2 regions of the Metabacillus mesotrionivorans genome follow, and region 2 is predicted to be linked to the other one. Evidence: riboswitches for the same ligand, from Rfam matches in the RefSeq annotation. Region 2 holds a riboswitch; the other holds the start of a gene.

Region 1 (8,432 bases), on a different contig from region 2:
CTCGCGTTTCTTTCTAACCCAAATACTTCTGATAAATCTTCCTTGCTTCAGCCGGGTCTTTTGTGCCGTGAATTAGCGCCCGGCCGTCGCGAAAAACAACCACCCGGTTTTCATCTGCCTGAAAAGAGAGCAGATACGGATTGGCCGTTATCTTTTGAGCCGCACGTTCCAGCTGTTTGGCGAGACTTTGAAAATCAAGACTTCGGGCTTCTGCGGGCCTGATCTGAACTGTATCCCTTCCGCAAAGCACGGACGCTTTTGCGCTTTTGTCCCAGGTCAGGTAAGGGTAGACAGGATCTTCTCCGCAAGAAGGACACGACGGGTTTTTGACTTTGGCAACGCTGATTTTGCTGAATTGATTACGCCACACATCAAAGGAAAGAAGCTCTCTTCTCATCGCTGATTTTTCACCTGTCAGCCACTTAAACACCTCTGCCGTCTGGTAAGAAGCCGTGATTTGAACGGCAGGACTGATAATTCCCGCCGTATCGCACGTCTGGCCTTCCATCGGAATCTGCTTAAGCAGGCAGCTCAGGCAGGGACCCTCCCCCGGCATTACTGTATAGGTCAGCCCGTAGCTTCCGACACATGCCCCGTAAACCCAGGGAATTCCCCGCTTCAAAGCAGCATCGTTGATCAGCATGCGGGTTTCAAAATTATCCGTCGCATCCAAGATCATATCGGCATCATGACAGTAATCAAAGATGGAATCCGCCGTCACATCATCAATAACGCCCCTGACTTTCACCTCACTGTTGATGGAGGCAAGTCTCCGTTCAGCAGCTGCGGCTTTCGGCATCCGTTCTTTTGCATCCTGCTCTGTATATAGCTGCTGGCGCTGAAGGTTGCTCCACTCGACGTAGTCACGGTCAACGATTGTGATTCGGCCAACTCCTCCCCTGACAAGCATTTCAGAGCTGGCTGTGCCGAGTGCACCTGCTCCAATGACGAGCACATGACTGTTTATGATTTCTTTCTGGCCTTTTTCCCCAATAGGGGCGAATAGTTGCTGTCTTGAGTAGCGTTCCATTTAGGTTGTGATCATTCCTTCTTCAGGACTGCTTGCAACAGCATAGGATTTAACAGGGATACGGCCTGCTTCATAACTCAGCCGTCCCGCTTCGACCGCAAACTTCATGGCTTTGGCCATTTTCACGGGATCTGCTGCTCCGGAGACAGCCGTATTCAGCAGCACGCCGTCAGCGCCAAGTTCCATCGCTTTCGCTGCATCAGCGGCAGACCCAATCCCTGCATCCACAATAACCGGCAAGTCAGTCTGTTCGATAATAAATGTGAGATTGAGTGGATTGATGATTCCCTGCCCTGATCCAATTGGGGATGCCCCGGGCATTATGGCGTGGACGCCTGTCTCTTCAAGCCTTCTGGCAAGTACAACGTCATCAGAAGTATAAGGAAGAACGATAAATCCTTCTTTTACGAGTTCTTCGCTTGCTTTAAGCGTTTCCACCGGATCCGGCAGGAGTGTTTTCTGACACCCAATCACTTCTACTTTTATCATATCACACAGACCTGAAGCTTTAGCGAGCTTTGCAATTCGGACGGCTTCCCCGGCCGTTTTGGCGCCTGCCGTATTCGGAAGCAGTGTATATGCGGTCAAATCAAGCTTCTCAAGCAAGTCTGGCTGAGACGGCTCGAATACATTCATCCTGCGGACAGCAAACGTCAGGATCTCCGCTTCTGACACTTCTGCCGCTTTCTTTTGAATGTCAAAAGACGGATATTTCCCTGTTCCAAGCAAGAGCCGTGATTTAAACGCTTTCCCTGCAATTTTTAACATGTGTCATCCTCCTCCTACAAAATGAACCATTTCAAGAACATCACCGTCATTTAAAATTGCGCGATGATAGCATTCCTTATCAAGGATTGTTTCATTATGTTCAATCATGACCGTTTTATGGCTCAGCTGATAAAATGCCAGAAGATCTTCAATTGTCTTTATGTGCGAATCCAGCTCAGCTGTGCTGCCGTTCAATTTGATTTTCATGATTTCACCTCTGTCCGCCGGTTTAATCCAAACTCTCTTTCATACTCTTCCTTGACCGGGCGATTCAAAAACAAATCCCTTACCATTTCGCCTGTTTTCGGAGCCAGCAGAATACCGTTCCGGTAATGTCCTGTTGCCGCATAAAGATTTTTCATGCCTTCATGCTTAAAAATGTATGGTTTCGCATCGCTCGCTGCCGGTCTCAGTCCGGCCCAGGCTTTTTGGAAAACACCCTTTTTTATGCACGGCATAATGGAAACAGCCTTCTCCATCAAGGAAGACATTCCTTGTATTGTAGGTTCTGCCCTCCAATTTCCCTCCTCCATCGTCGCACCGATAATGATGCTTCCGTCAGATTTTGGCACAAGGTAGCAGCTTTCATGAAAGACCGTTGACGCTAAACGGAACCCATCCGGCATGATGGAAAGACATTCGCCTTTAACAGGATGAACTGGAGCTGAGATGCCTACTTCCCCAAACAGCTGGCCGCTCCATGTCCCGCCCGTAATCACAAGCGCTTCACAATAATGAGTCTCTCCTGCAGCTGAAACTTCATAGTGAGAAGGCTCTGCCCGCTGTATACGTCCCGCTGCAGCTCCTTCAAGGATGGTTCCTCCGTTTATTTGTACCGCCCTTGCCAGAGCCCGGCAAAGAGCGGAAGGGGAGACCTGGCCATCTTTTGCAATGAACAGGCCGCCTTGAAGATCCTCTGTCAGGTTACTTTCTTTCTTTAGGACAGAATCCCTTGAGAGCCACTCAACATCCGGTTCTTTCCCTGCTCTATCCCTAAGGGAAGCAGCTTCCTCAGCCGTCATAGCAAGTTTCAGCATCCCATTGTAAACAAGCTGAATATCTATACCTGTTTCCTCAAGTAATCCGGCTGAAAGCCCGGGATAGAGAGACGCGCTCTCTTCGGCAAAACGGAAAAAAGCATCTGCCCTTTCCGTTTCTGTATGAGCCCCAAGCATGCCTGCTGCAGCGGATGATGCCCCGCATCCGATCTTCCCTTTTTCAAATACAGCTACTTTTATACCTGCCTTTGACAGAAAATAGGCAGACATCAGGCCGATGACTCCTCCCCCGACAATTCCAGCATCATAAAATGTCCTCAACCGCCGTTCCTCCTTTCAGCTTTCGTGCAAGCTCTTTTGCCGCCTCCACGGGTTTGTCTGCTGAAAACACATAAGACATGGCTGCTGCACCTGCGATTTTCAGCTTTTTCAGTTCCGGCAGCACACCAGGAGTGATTCCTCCAATTGCATAGACAGGGATGGATACAGATTCACAGACTGTTTGAAGAAAAGAAATTCCTTTCGGCTCAAGACCGTTTTTTGAATTTGTCTGAAAAACATGTCCGGCAATCAGCCAGTCTGCTCCTTCTTTCTCCCTCTGGATTGCCTCTTTTGCTGAATGAACCGAACATCCTGCCCCGAGGTAAGGGTAGTGCTCTTTAACAAACTTCACAGGCAGTCCATGTGACGGAAGCTGGACTTTTGCCAGTCCTGAACGCACCGCTGCATCCACGCTGCCGTTCATGATCAGTTTTGATTTTGGAACCCCGCTGCGCGCAAGAAGCTCAACTAGTTCCACCAGGTCTTCTGCTGACTTGTCTTTCTCTCTTATGTGGATGGCATCCGCAAATTTATGTACGTCTGTGATGATGGAAACCAGTGATTCTGCAGAATGCCTTCCATCCGTTACAAAATGAAGCTTCACTTTTGAAGCTGCAGCGAGTCTGCACGTCCCCACGCTTCGAGATTTTCAGCCATATCCCAAAAGCGGTATTCATACATGGAGCTGATCAGGAAATGTTCTTTCATCATCATGCGCTCATGCGCGCTTGCTTTTTCAGCCAGTTCATCAAAACGGTTCACCTGTTCAAGGACAAGCTCTTTAAACCAGTCGCCATGATAGGTCTCAATCCATTTTTCATAGACGGCATCATCAGGCTCACAATCCTTCAGACGCTCTCCCACTTCGTAATAAAGCCAGTAGCACGGCAGCAGCGCAGCTATGATTTCACCGAGATTTCCGGTCGCGACTGCGCGGTACATATGAGACGTATAAGCATAAGCTGTCGGCGCCGGCTTAAATTCCGCGCGTTCTTTTTCCGTAATTCCGAGCATTTTGGAAAACTGCTGATGAAGGGAAAGCTCTGCCTCATAGGTTCCCTGAGAATGAACGGACATTCTGAACGTCGTATGCAGATCCGGGGCCATTGCACCGGCAAACGCCTGCACTTTTGCAAAGTGGGTCAAGTAATACGAATCCTGCATCACATAAAATTTGAACTTTTCCTTTGAAAGTGTTCCATCACCGATTCCTTTTACAAAGGGATGGTGAAAGCTCCCTTCCCACCACTCGTTTGCGTACTCCCTGCATTCTTTTGAAAATAGCATGACGTTTCCTCCATTTCTTTTTAAAACAGCAAAAAACCACTTTTCGCATAGAAAAGTGGTGTATGAAATAGACCCTTACACCACTTCCCTACGCTGGTGTTAACCAGATCAGGTTCTGAGGGTCTCGGTGGCAAACTCCGATCTCAGCCCTTCTGAAGGGCTCCCCTAGCGGTTTATCGTATAAAATTTTCTGAATGTTTTACATGCCCATCATACCACGATAAAAATATCTTTCAAGGCTTTTTCAAGAAATTTCCGCTTAATTTTTGTGAAACTCAAGCTCCTGCTTCAGTTCATCGATATACTCGGATGATCCCGTCAAAATCAGAAGATCTCCCCGTTTCAGCTCCGTATCGCCGTGAGGAACAATCGACTCATTCTCCCGGAAAATCCGGACAAAAATGACGTCTCCCGTAAACGGGAAGCTCCTGAGGACCATGCCGTCGTAACGTCTGTTGTTCATTTTGATCTGATACAGGGCAGATTCGCTGTGCGTCAGGATTTTCATGATGCCCGGCGCTTCGATCAGGGCTCTGAGCAGCGTTTTGGTCGAGAGCAGAACAGAGAACACATCAATATTTTTTGCTTTCAGCTGCTCATCAAGCAGGGGCGAAGCAATACTTGCAATGACCCTGTCGACTTCAAGCTCTTTTGCCATCAGGGCTATTTCCGCATTCGCATCCTCATCGCCTGTTGCTGCAATCAGAATATCCGATTCAAATACCCCTTTTTCCTGAAGCGTCTCAATCGAATAATCTTCAACCTCTTCGATTTGAAAAAGAGATTCGGCAATCTGCTGTTCGTTTTTATCAACATGCGTATGATAGATGATTGTTTCATACAGATTCGGATTCAGTTCTCTTGTAACAGGCAGCGTCATTTGATTGGCTCCTATGAACGCAACCTTCAGTCTTTTCTTTGAACCGAGCTTTTCCGGGAAAAGCTTTTTAAATCCAATCGGCGTAAAGATGCTTGTCAGAACGGCCGTCAAAATGAGCGCCCCGGACATCTGCGAGTCAATGACATTCACCCGTTCTCCAATCGTCGCTGCGGCGATAACAAGCGACAATGTGGATGTAAGCAAAAATCCAGCAGCAAGCGTTGTTTTCGTATCGTACCATCTTTTTAAAAGATAAATCGGCAAAATTTTTGAAATCAGCAGCGCGATAAACAGCAGCGGAATCAGCATCAGAATTTTAGGGTCTTTAAACAGCGACCAAATATCAAGGTCCACTCCAACCATGACAAAGAATATCGGAATCAGAAAGCCGTACCCGAACGAATCCATTTTCTGAACCATTTCCTTGTTCGGGGAAAGAAGAGATACGAGCACGCCTGCTAAAAAGGCACCGAGAATATTTTCTGCACCGATCGTTTCTGAAAGCGCAACAAGCACAATAATCAGCGTAAAAACAGCTCTTGTCCCAATTTGAATCGTGCCTTTAGAAAGCGTCTCGATAAACGATCTGCTCTGAAAGGTTTTGCCGATAAAATAAAGGGCAACACCCGCTCCGAACAAAATGAGCATCAGCCACATATTCGTATTTTCCCCGCCATAAATCGACGCAAAAACAGCCAGCAGAATCATCGTCACCAAATCGGCTATGACGGCGACAAGAAGAATAATCTGCCCGATGTTCGACTTCATGATGCCTGCATCTTTAAGCGTCGGCACGACCACCCCGAGTGAGATGGTCGAGATGATCAGCGTCATCAGGAACGCATTTTCAATAAATCCGATCAGAACAAACAGGTAAGAGAGCAGCAGGGAAAGAATAAAAATGCCGACAAAAACAAGAAAAGAGACAAGGAACGTATTCGGCGCCTCTTTTCCCGATGGCAGCACTTCTTTTTTCCTGCCCCCGATAAATGCTGTGAAATCAATTTCAAGACCGCTCAGAAACATGAGAAAAATAAATCCGAGCATAGACAGCGTTTCGAGCCACATATCCTGCTGAACAAGGTCAAACCCGCTTTTGCCGATCACAATACCCATAATTATCTCTGCTACGACGACCGGCATCACTTTTATTTTGAAGCGGTGCAGTATGAGCGGAGTGATAAAAGCTGCGAGCAGGACAATAACAAGTGATGAAAAAGAAGCTCCGTGCAAGGTTTTTCCCTCATTTCTGTAGTTAGATTAAGTACTGCATAAACATAGTGGCCATTCCAAAATAAATAAGGATGGAAATAATGTCATTAATCGTTGTAATAAACGGACCGGATGCAACGGCCGGGTCGACCTTCAGCCTGTGCATGATAAGAGGCACAAACGCTCCGGCAATTGTCGCGACAGTCAGCGTGGCAAGAATGGATACTCCGACAAGCAGACCAAGATACAGATCCTGTTTCCAAAAATACACGACGCCCGTTACAAGAACTCCGCAGACAGCACCATTAATTAAGCCGGTTCCCGCTTCACGGGCAATGATTTTGAAGTTTCCGCCTTCTTCATCCCCCATGGCAATTCGGCGGACGGCAACTGCCAGTGCCTGCGTGCCTGTATTTCCGGCCATGCCGGCAATTAATGGAATGAAGACTGCAAGAATTGCTACCTTATCAAGAGTTTCTTCAAACTGCCCAATCAGATTCGCCGTCAGCATCCCGAGAAATAAAAGAATCACGAGCCATGGCAGTCTTTTTTTAGCAGCGGAAAGAGGACCTCTGTCAATAGAGTCCACATCCGAAACCCCTGCGAGCTTGGAATAGTCATCTGAAGCTTCTTCATCAATAACGTCCACGATATCATCAACCGTAATAATTCCAAGAAGGTGATTTTGAAAATCAACAACCGGCAGCGCAAGAAAGTTGTAATCCCGCATTTTCCGGGCAACTTCTTCCTGGTCTTCCCCAACACTGACGGAAAACACACGCTCGCTCATGATTTCGCCGATCATCACATCATCGTCACTGACTATTAAATCTCGGAGAGAAATAACTCCCGCCAGATGCTTATCTTCATCAATGACATACAGATAATAGATGGTTTCAGCATCAGGAGCCTCATGCTTAAGGATATGCATCGCCGATTTGACGGTTTGATTCGCCTGAATCGCGATAAATTCCGTCGTCATGATACTCCCTGCTGTAAACTCTTCATAATGAAGGAGCTCGCGGATTTCCTTCGCTGCTTCATCGTCCATAATGGTCAGGTAGCTTGCAACCTGATCTTTGTTGAGCTCATTCAGAACATCTACCGCATCATCCGCATACATGTGCTCAAGCATTTGCGAAGCAAACCTTGGATCCATTTCTGACAGATACATTTCGTAGTTGTATTCTTCATCTTCGATATTTTCAAACAGGGCAGCCATCTCTTCGGGAGACAAATACTGATAGACCCTTGAACGCTCTTCCTGTTGGAGCTTTACGAACATTTTTGCCTGGTCATATGGATGCTGCTCCAAAAACAGCGAGCGAAAACCGTCAAAGTCTTCATTCTCCAATGCAGTCATAAGCGTTTCTGTCTCAATGACAACTTTTTCTTTTTCTTCTGACATAAAGAATCTCCTCCTCTCCCTGTCTCTAAATTACCGGGAAATCAAAATGTCATGAAATTGTGATACAAATCGTCTATTCGCTGTGAACATGCGCCGGTACGGCATTCTGCAGTCTTCACAACCGTTTTTTCATTGTGATAAGGTATCATGTTTTTGACTGATTTACAAATGAATCCTTTGCAAAACCGTCAATTTTCGCTAAGATTGTAAAAGATGATTTTCGCTTGCAAGCTAAGCACAAACCATATAATGACTGAAAGTACAAGAAAGGGATCCCGTATGAACACAGATAAATCCCCACAGCAGCAATTGGATTACACGCTGATTTTTATTATGTTTTTAATGGCACTGACCAGTGCCATCGCCATAAGCAGTGCCCAGCCTACTTTACCCGAAAAATTGCAGAATATAAACTTTGCGTTTCTGCAGCTCAGATGGTACATCATCGGTATTATCGCCGTTATTGGAACGATGATTATCGACTTTGACCGCTTCAAGCAGCTCTCATGGTATTTATATGGATTCGGG
Region 2 (8,432 bases):
TCCAAAAGGTTCATCCAATAATAGAAGGTCTCTGCCGCTCAGAAAGGCCCTGAGAAAGTTAGCCCTCTGTCTCATTCCTCCGGACAGCATAGATGGATAATGATGTTCAAATCCCTCAAGACCGAACTGCGGAAATAATGAGAGTGCTTCTGCGCGAGCTTTGTCTTTTCCTGTTCCCTGAAGCTCCAAAGGCAAAATAACATTTTCAAGAATCGTTCTCCATGGAAACAGGACATCGCTTTGAGGCATATACCCGGCGTGACCTGTTTGATTCGTTATATCTTTCCCTCTGTAGTGAACAGATCCGACGCTTGGGCTGTTTACCCCGGCGATGATATCCAGAAGCGTGCTTTTTCCGCATCCGCTTGGACCAATGATGCTGACAAATTCCCCTTTTTCTACTATAAGATCAGATGGAAGCAGGACGGTCTGATTTCCAGGATAAGTTTTGCCTGCTCCTTTAAGCGTCAGCATGCTACTTTCCATCCTTCGGCAAAAATTCGTTTGTGTAGGCTTCACTCGGTTCAATGTTTTCTTCAATCAGTTTCTTATCATACATCCAGTCCGCATACCGGTCCCAAACCTCTTCTTTTTGAATGCCCCATTGTTCTGCATCGCCCTTATAATGCTTACTTAGCCACTTCTGGCTCTCCTTTACAAGTTCTTTATTTATTTCAGGCACATGTTTAATGAGAATATCCGCTGCCTCGTCCGGACTTTCAATGGCAAACTCATATCCTTGTGCTGTGGCCTGCATGAAAGCCCCGACCACGTCCTTCTCTTTCTTTATTTTCGACTCGCTTGCAGCAAGGACTGGTGTGTAGTAGTTAAGCGCAGGGTCAAGATCCTTAAGATAGATATAATTCAGTTCGACCCCCTGTCTTTTAGCTTCAATTCCATCCCATCCTTCAAAAATCCATTGAAAGTCTGTATCCCTGCCTATCGATTTAAAGAAATCAGTCGCACCGAGCGTGACGTAATCCACTTTATCAAAGTCTGCGTCATCCTGGTTCATAACAGCACGGATCACTGCTTCTTCAGTTGGTGAACCCCAGCCGCCGTACCGTTTCCCTTCAAAATCTTCAGGCGATACAATTCCCTCTTCTTTCAAAGAGGCAAACGCGGATGTATTTTCCTGAATAATAGCTGCAATTGAAACGACCGGCAGGCCGGCAGATCGTGCATGCGTGATATTTTCCTGGTGGCTGACTGCAAAATCAATCTCGCCCGATGCAAGAATTTGGTCTGCGCTTACTCCCTCACCCGGTTCTACAATTTCAACGTCCAGTCCCGCTTCCTTATAGAAGCCTTTCTCTTTAGCAGCATAAATACCTGTATGATTTGTGTTTGGAAACCAATCCAGCATGACCTTTACTTTTTTTGTTTCTTCAGTTGAGGCGTTCTCAGCTGAACCGCATCCTGTCATCAAAATGGATGCACTGAATACTGTGACGAGAATTTTCCGCAGATTTTTCATTGAATTCCTCCATATCAGTTTTGCTTGTGCGCTTTGTACTTCCAGGGCATTGCCAATCTTGCCAGCAGTTCAATGGCAGCAAAGATTAAGAGACTTAGTGCAACAATAACAATGATCACTGCAAATACCTTTTCTGTTAGAAAAGACTGCGAGGATCTGGTGAGTATAACCCCAAGACCTTTGCTTGCCCCCAGCCATTCACCGATTACCGCCCCCATCACGCTGTATGTTCCCGCAATTTTCAAACCGGAAAAAAAATACGGCATAGAAGCGGGCAGCTTTAATTTAAGAAAGAGCTGGCGCTTACCGGCTCCCATTGTTTTCATCAGCTTGACCATATCCCTGTCAGCCTGGCTGAATCCGTCTGCCAGATTAATAGCAATCGGGAAAAAACAGACTAGCGCTGTTACAATAACCTTCGGCAGCATTCCAAAGCCAAACCAGATAATCAAAAGCGGTGCCAGAGCAATAATCGGAATTGTCTGCGAAAGAACGAGCAGCGGTTCCACAGCACTTCTAATCCATTTGGACTGGTCGATTAAAACAGCAATGGCCACACCTGCAGCTGCCGCAATTAAAAGTCCAAGCAATGCCTCAGAAAGCGTCTGAAGGATATGCACACCGAGCGTTCCTCTCATTTCAAACAATGTAAGAAAAATGTCTGTTGGCTTCGGCAGGATCCACTTCTCAATTTCAAAAAGCGCGACAGCCATTTCCCACATGAAAAGTAAAACAGTCAGAACTCCTGCCGGCAGCGCCATTCCAGGTAAAGATTCAGCGATATTTCTGGAGTTTTTCATCCATAGTTACTCCTTCAGCAGGGCGATAATGAATCTTCATATGCGTCATCACTTCGCTTGCACCTGCAGCGATACAGGCATCCTGAGCCTGTTTGACAATTTCAAGCAGATGATTGAGCTCACCTTCCATAACGGTCTCCATCGCGCCAACTTCATATTTGACACCCGACTGCTGCACCACTTCGATGGCTTTGTCGACAATCTCGTATGTATTCCCGTCTGCTGATTTCGGAAGTACCTGAAATGCTAGATTTACACTGGACATGATTAATTCCTCCTTTTCTTTCTGTGAATCTCTTAGAAAACGCAAAAAAGGCTGCCGGTTAGGGCAGCCTTAAGCATTCGCAAAGTTCATGGAAAATAGACTCTTTTCCTGTATCCCTCCGCTGGCATTACCCAGATCAGGTTAAAGGGTCGATACAAGAATCAGTATCCTCTCAGCCGAGTTCACTCAGCTCCCCCGCTTCTATAAGATTCATGGAAACTATAGCAAGTTTTACAGGACTTGTAAAGAAAGGAAAACACTTTCCGCTATTTTCTGAAAAAAAATAGAATTTAGGCTTGTCGAATTTTGCAGTTTCCTGTATAGTAGTGTCTAAATCATATATCGCATTTGACCACTTGGGGAGCCGCCGGCTGAGAGTGAACGTTATGTTCTGACCCGTTGAACCTGTTAAGTTAAAGCTTACGTAGGGATGTGGCGATGGATTCAAGTGATAACCCAACCAAAGCAGTGCGTGGAAACCATCCGACATTCCCCGCATTGCTTTTTTTCATGGAGAAAAGGCCCCGGTCGAATGCCGAAAAGGGGTAAAATCGTGCAAACAAATAAGCGCCTGGTTTTTTTATTAGAAGCAGCGATTCTTGCTGCAATTGCCTTCCTTTTGGATTTAGCAACAAGCTTTATTGGCAAAATGCCGCAGGGAGGTTCAATTTCACTTGCAATGGTGCCCGTACTGATCATGGGATTTCGCCACGGTCTAAAAGGCGGACTGCTGACAGGCTTTCTCCTCGGCCTTCTGCAGACGGTCATGGGCTATACGACCATTGTCCATCCTGTACAGGGTTTTCTAGATTACTTTGCCGCCTTTACAGTAGTTGGGGCCGGAGGTATTTTTTATAAACAGATTCAGAACTCACTTCATCGTTTAAACAAAGGGCGCCTGATCCTTTATGTCACACTTGCCGCTTTCCTTGGAAGCTTCCTGAGATTTGCAGCCCATACACTCGCAGGCGCCGTCTTTTTCGCTGAGTTTGCTGGAGATCAGCCGGTGCTTCTCTATTCAGCAGGGTACAATGCATCCTACATGATTCCGACATTTATCATCTGTACGATCATTCTTGTGCTGATGCTGCTGACTTCAAAAGCGCTGATAGTAAATAGAAAATAGAGAAAAGCACTGGAAATCCGGTGCTTTTTATCATAATCTCTTCTTTTTCAGCATGTATTAATAGTAATAGATTTCCTAATGGAGGCCATGAAATGAATCTCACATACTCCCTCATGCTGATTGCTTTTTTTCTATCCATCTGTCATTTTTTGTATGGCTACTTTGAAGCGCTGCGGATCAGCGGCGAAGATGGCCCTGTCAGAGGATGGTCCGTTGTTTTTTCATTTCCGCTCGGATTTGTTTTTGCCTATTTTGCAGCGGTTTTTAACCAGCAAATCTGAACAAAAGCGCAAGCGCCAAGGCCCGCTCCGATAGGCAGATAAGAATCCGGCGGAAAAGTCCGGTTTTGACTTTTTTGACGGATTTGTTCTGACAGAGGATCTAGGCGCTTCCGCTTGCCGATGATAACTTTGTTATGTTATCAACGGCCTTTTATTTTTTATAATTCCCTTAACAAAAAGTAGAACCCGGCAGATGTCTGCCGGATCTTTTTTTATGCCTCCGGCGGGATTCGAACCCGCACTCCTTTCGTAAGCATAGGCTAAGGGGAACACGCTTCCCTACGGATTTTCACCGGCAGGAATTCCGCCTGCCTCAGCATAGCTGCTTTTCGGTGCTTCTGAAACCTTTGCCTTGCGACCCGGTTCTACTGTTTCCGGCGCTCTTCCCTTCTAGAGCTACGGAGGCTTATTAAGAGTCCCTGCTTCACAGAGACTCCCGCGGGAGTTTACAGCAGGTTTTCTATTAAACTCTCAACATAGTCGTTCATGTTTCCAAAAGAATATCCTGTCATTTGTGCTTTTGTCACATCCAGCGTCCAGTCACCCGGAAGACCGTACGGGGACGCGTTTTCTTTTGTCACTTCCCCTGTAATGACTGCGGGTTTGTCTGCAGCTCTCTCAATCCTGCCGATCAGTTCTCTCAGGGAGAAATTGTCTTCAAACGCTATATTATACGCTCCTGTCAGCCTTTCTTTTCCTGCATGAAATAGAAAACCTGCAGCATCTTCAGATGAAGTGAAGCTGAAAGAAACATTGTCATTTTTCGCGCCAATGGGCTCTTCCTTTTTCACTTTGTCTACATGAAATAAGAAGCGCTCGGTGTAATCATCTGTTCCGATGACCAGAGCAGGCCTGACAGCCGCAACAGGCACTTTCGCATTCTGGAACAAATACGCTTCGGCACCGCGCTTTGCCTCCTGATAACCGGCCATTCCCCCATATTCTTTACGGTGTTTAAAGGTCGGTTCGAACAAGAGCGGGTCAAAATCCGTTTCCTTTCGCTCTTTGCCAAATTCATAGACAGCCATTGTTGATGTAAAGATATAATGGCCTATTTTACCCTCAAGCGCTTCATAAGCCGTTTTGGCTTCAAGCGGCGAGAAACAGGATTGATCATAGACAGTGTCCCATTGCCTTCCTTCAAAAGCCCGGGTCATTGATTCTTTCTTTTCCCGGTCAATGACAAGACGCTCAACCCCGTCTCCAAAATCATCCCGGGTTCTTCCTCTTGTTGCAACCGTCACAATCACTCCGTCCTCGAGCAGCTTATGAACAAGTCTCTTCCCAAAAAACTGTGTGCCTCCAAGTATTAACGCGGTTTTCAATGCAGTTTCATCTCCTTTTATGTATTCAGCCGCGCTGACAATTCCTTCAGATTCCAGCCGAATGCTGTCTCCGGATGATCGGTGCCTTCAATCTCGTACGTATCCTCTCCCACTTTTTCAGGAGAGTACCGTTCATAGAACCCCTTCGACGGGTTGTCATTCATCACCCACAGCATCATCGATTGATAGTTCAACTTTATCAGCTCCTCTGCTGCCGCACGAACCAGGCACTTACCAACACCTGAGCCTTGTGCTTCTTTCAGAAGATAGATGGCGTATAATTCGCCGTCATAGCCGTATTCCTGAGACCTGGACGGACCAAATCCCGCAAACCCGACAATTTTCCCCTCTTCATCTTCTGCAACGAACACAGTATCCGGATTTATCCTGCACCAGATTTTCTCTTTGCTTTCGTAAGTCATATTTTTTAAAAATGAATCTGCTACGATTCCCTTATACGTTGTCCGCCAGCTGTCAACGTGTACAATGGCAATTTGCTTTGCATCTTCTCTGGCAGCTTTTCTGATCAGTACCTTCATTTTTCAACACTCCTTGCTGACTAAAATTCGACAACTTTCAATAAAAACCCTGTTTCAAAAGGAGTTTCTTTTTTTGCAGAGAATAAGTTTATTAGACTTAATCAATTGGAGGCTTACCGTGAAAATCGTACTTCATGCCGCCCTGTCCATTTTTTATATCGTGTACTTTACCGCCGTCTTTTACATTTTATTTCTCTTTTTAAATATCCCGGCGTCTGTTATTTCCGGCACAATCATATGCCTGCTTCTCCTTGGCCTTTTTATCTATTCCGTATACGAAATGATTCACAGCAAAGAACGTAATCTTCTTTTTTTCAGAGGGCTGTCAGGAACGATCGCCCTTTCGGCAACAAGCATCGGCCTGATCATTACGCTGTTTTTCGTTGTGCTGATGAACATCATGACCACTCATGTGAATTACCAGAGCATCAGCCCGCGTGAAAAATTCGAATTCCAGGTCAATGCCTTTCTTCCGGTTGATCCATACGAAGATTACAAAGACCAGGCAATGACGAAAACAATCTCACATATGACCGTTTTTTATCCGTCACTTAAGAAAAAGGATCTTGAACTGGCAGAAAACGAATTTAAACAGGCAAGAGAAATAAGCAGGCGTCTGCTCGGCGAAATCGAGGATCAGCCTATAGACCTTCTTCTTTTAGACGAATCGCCTGATTCTCTGCACGAGCTTGATTATCTTGATTATATGGGATTTTACGACCACAACAAAAAAACGATGGCAGTTGTCATTCCCGATGAATACAATGCCTCATCTCCTGTTGTGATTGAAACGTTTTACCACGAGTATTCTCATTATTATTTAGAAAAGAAACTTGAGAAGCTTGGCATTGAGCCTTACAAAATCCCGATCTGGTTTAATGAAGGACTGGCTGAATATGCCGGGTATAACGGGAAAGAGGTGCTTATCCCCCTTCAGACTACCGTTTCTTTTTACGATCTCATCAATCCGGGAGACTGGGCAAATGCCCTTGAGAAAAGCACGGACGCAGACATTTATACTCAAAGCTATTATGCGGTAAAGATGCTTGCTGATGAATTTGGAGAAGAGATGATCCTCCAGCTGCTGAAGGAAACAAAAGCAGCCGGAAGCTTTGAAGAAGCCCTTAAAAATAAAACCGGATATACGTATGAAGAGTTAGAGAGAAAATTAAAAGAGCAGTAAAGATGCAAAGAGCACCAGGGAACAGCCCGGGTGCTCTTTGCCGTTTTACACGGCTTGTTTTTCAGGAATTTCTGCTTTGGTTTTTTTCTCAGTCATAAAAAGAAGCACACCGGCAACAATGATTCCGCCGCCAATCACCTGCGTAAGGAGAACCGTTTCCGCCAAAAAGAAATAGGCAAGGATAATTGAGCCCACAGGTTCAAACAGAATGGCGACCGAGATGACATTTGTCGAAATCCATTTCAGCGACCAGTTAAACAGCGAATGCCCAAGCAGGGTCGGCACTGCCGCAAGCAGAAGAAAATACATCCAGTCCTGCTGCGGATAGCCGCTGAGCGGATACTTCAGAGCCAGACAGTAGATTAGAAGTGTCACAGAGCTTACGGCATATACGATGAACGTATAAAGCGTCAGAGAGTGCCTTTTCCTCACGCCCTGGCCAAAAAGAAGGTATGCCGTGACCATCGCGCATGCAGCGAGAGCCAGAAAATCACCAAATAGAGCGAGGCCGCTGATCCTGAAATCCCCCCAGCTGATGACGGCACTGCCGGCAATCGCCAGCAGGGCACTTATTACTCCTCTGACTGAAACCCTTTCTTTAAAAAAGAAATACGTTCCGATAAAAGCAAACAGAGGCTGCAGCGTTACGAGAACAACCGAGCTTGCCACAGACGTGTAGTTCAGAGATTCAAACCAGAGGATAAAATGAAAGGCAAGAAGCACTCCGGCCAGGGCGGAATAGCTCCAGTCTTTCCGTGACATCGTCTTCAGCTGAGGCAGACATTTTGCCAGAAAAAGAGGCAGAACAAGCAGCGTGGAAAAAAACAGCCTGTAAAACGCAATAACCGGCGCAGGAGCAGATGTCAGTTTGACAAGAATAGCGGATGTTGAAACAGCCGCAACCCCCACAGCCAGTGCGATATATGGATATAAAGTTGTTTTATTCATGTTTTTTCTCCTTCACCATTCACTCTTCTCCATTATACTGCATGACGGACCCGGCAATTTGCAGAATATTATTTTCAAAACTTTCAAAAAATAGTTATAATGAAAGCGTAACCATTTTATTGTTCCGGGAGGTCCTATGCAATCACTCAAAAACAAAACCATCGGCCAATTACTGAAAGACACCGTTTCTGCATACGGAAATAGAGATGCGGTCGTCTATTCAAAAGAAAACATCCGCTATACCTATGATGAGTTTTACCGCGAGACAACAAAACTTGCAAAAGCGTTAATCGGACTCGGCGTAAAAAAAGGCGAAAACATTGCCATATGGGCCACGAATGTTCCTGAATGGCTGCTCCTTCAGTTTGCATCAGCCCGCATCGGGGCCGTGCTTGTCACTGTCAACACCAGCTATCAAAGCAGTGAACTCAAGTATTTGCTGCAGCAGTCCGACTCTGCCGCTCTCTTTTTAATCGACGGCTTTAAGG

What was found. Region 2 has a riboswitch for thiamine pyrophosphate ahead of ACTSEZ_RS09990 (thiamine-binding protein). Riboswitches for the same ligand answer to the same signal wherever they lie in the genome.
Region 1: another riboswitch for thiamine pyrophosphate. It lies ahead of tenA (thiaminase II); the one in region 2 lies ahead of ACTSEZ_RS09990 (thiamine-binding protein).

The regions. Positions count from the first base shown of each region.
Region 1 is NZ_JBQMFF010000001.1:160,866-169,297, reverse strand. Features, by position in the region: gene ACTSEZ_RS00740 (MoeB/ThiF family adenylyltransferase) at 14-1,030, opposite strand; gene ACTSEZ_RS00735 (thiazole synthase) at 1,031-1,798, opposite strand; gene thiS (sulfur carrier protein ThiS) at 1,802-2,005, opposite strand; gene thiO (glycine oxidase ThiO) at 2,002-3,117, opposite strand; gene ACTSEZ_RS00720 (thiamine phosphate synthase) at 3,101-3,721, opposite strand; gene tenA (thiaminase II) at 3,718-4,404, opposite strand; TPP riboswitch at 4,473-4,581, opposite strand; gene ACTSEZ_RS00710 (monovalent cation:proton antiporter family protein) at 4,664-6,517, opposite strand; gene mgtE (magnesium transporter) at 6,540-7,904, opposite strand; gene ACTSEZ_RS00700 (FtsW/RodA/SpoVE family cell cycle protein) at 8,184-8,432, shown strand, end outside.
Region 2 is NZ_JBQMFF010000003.1:629-9,060, forward strand. Features, by position in the region: gene ACTSEZ_RS09975 (ABC transporter ATP-binding protein) at 1-474, opposite strand, end outside; gene ACTSEZ_RS09980 (ABC transporter substrate-binding protein) at 476-1,477, opposite strand; gene ACTSEZ_RS09985 (ABC transporter permease) at 1,492-2,277, opposite strand; gene ACTSEZ_RS09990 (thiamine-binding protein) at 2,252-2,545, opposite strand; TPP riboswitch at 2,638-2,749, opposite strand; TPP riboswitch at 2,890-2,990, shown strand; gene thiT (energy-coupled thiamine transporter ThiT) at 3,096-3,668, shown strand; gene ACTSEZ_RS10000 (hypothetical protein) at 3,761-3,949, shown strand; gene ACTSEZ_RS10005 (NAD-dependent epimerase/dehydratase family protein) at 4,396-5,274, opposite strand; gene ACTSEZ_RS10010 (GNAT family N-acetyltransferase) at 5,292-5,813, opposite strand; gene ACTSEZ_RS10015 (peptidase MA family metallohydrolase) at 5,932-6,996, shown strand; gene ACTSEZ_RS10020 (DMT family transporter) at 7,042-7,944, opposite strand; gene ACTSEZ_RS10025 (AMP-binding protein) at 8,081-8,432, shown strand, end outside.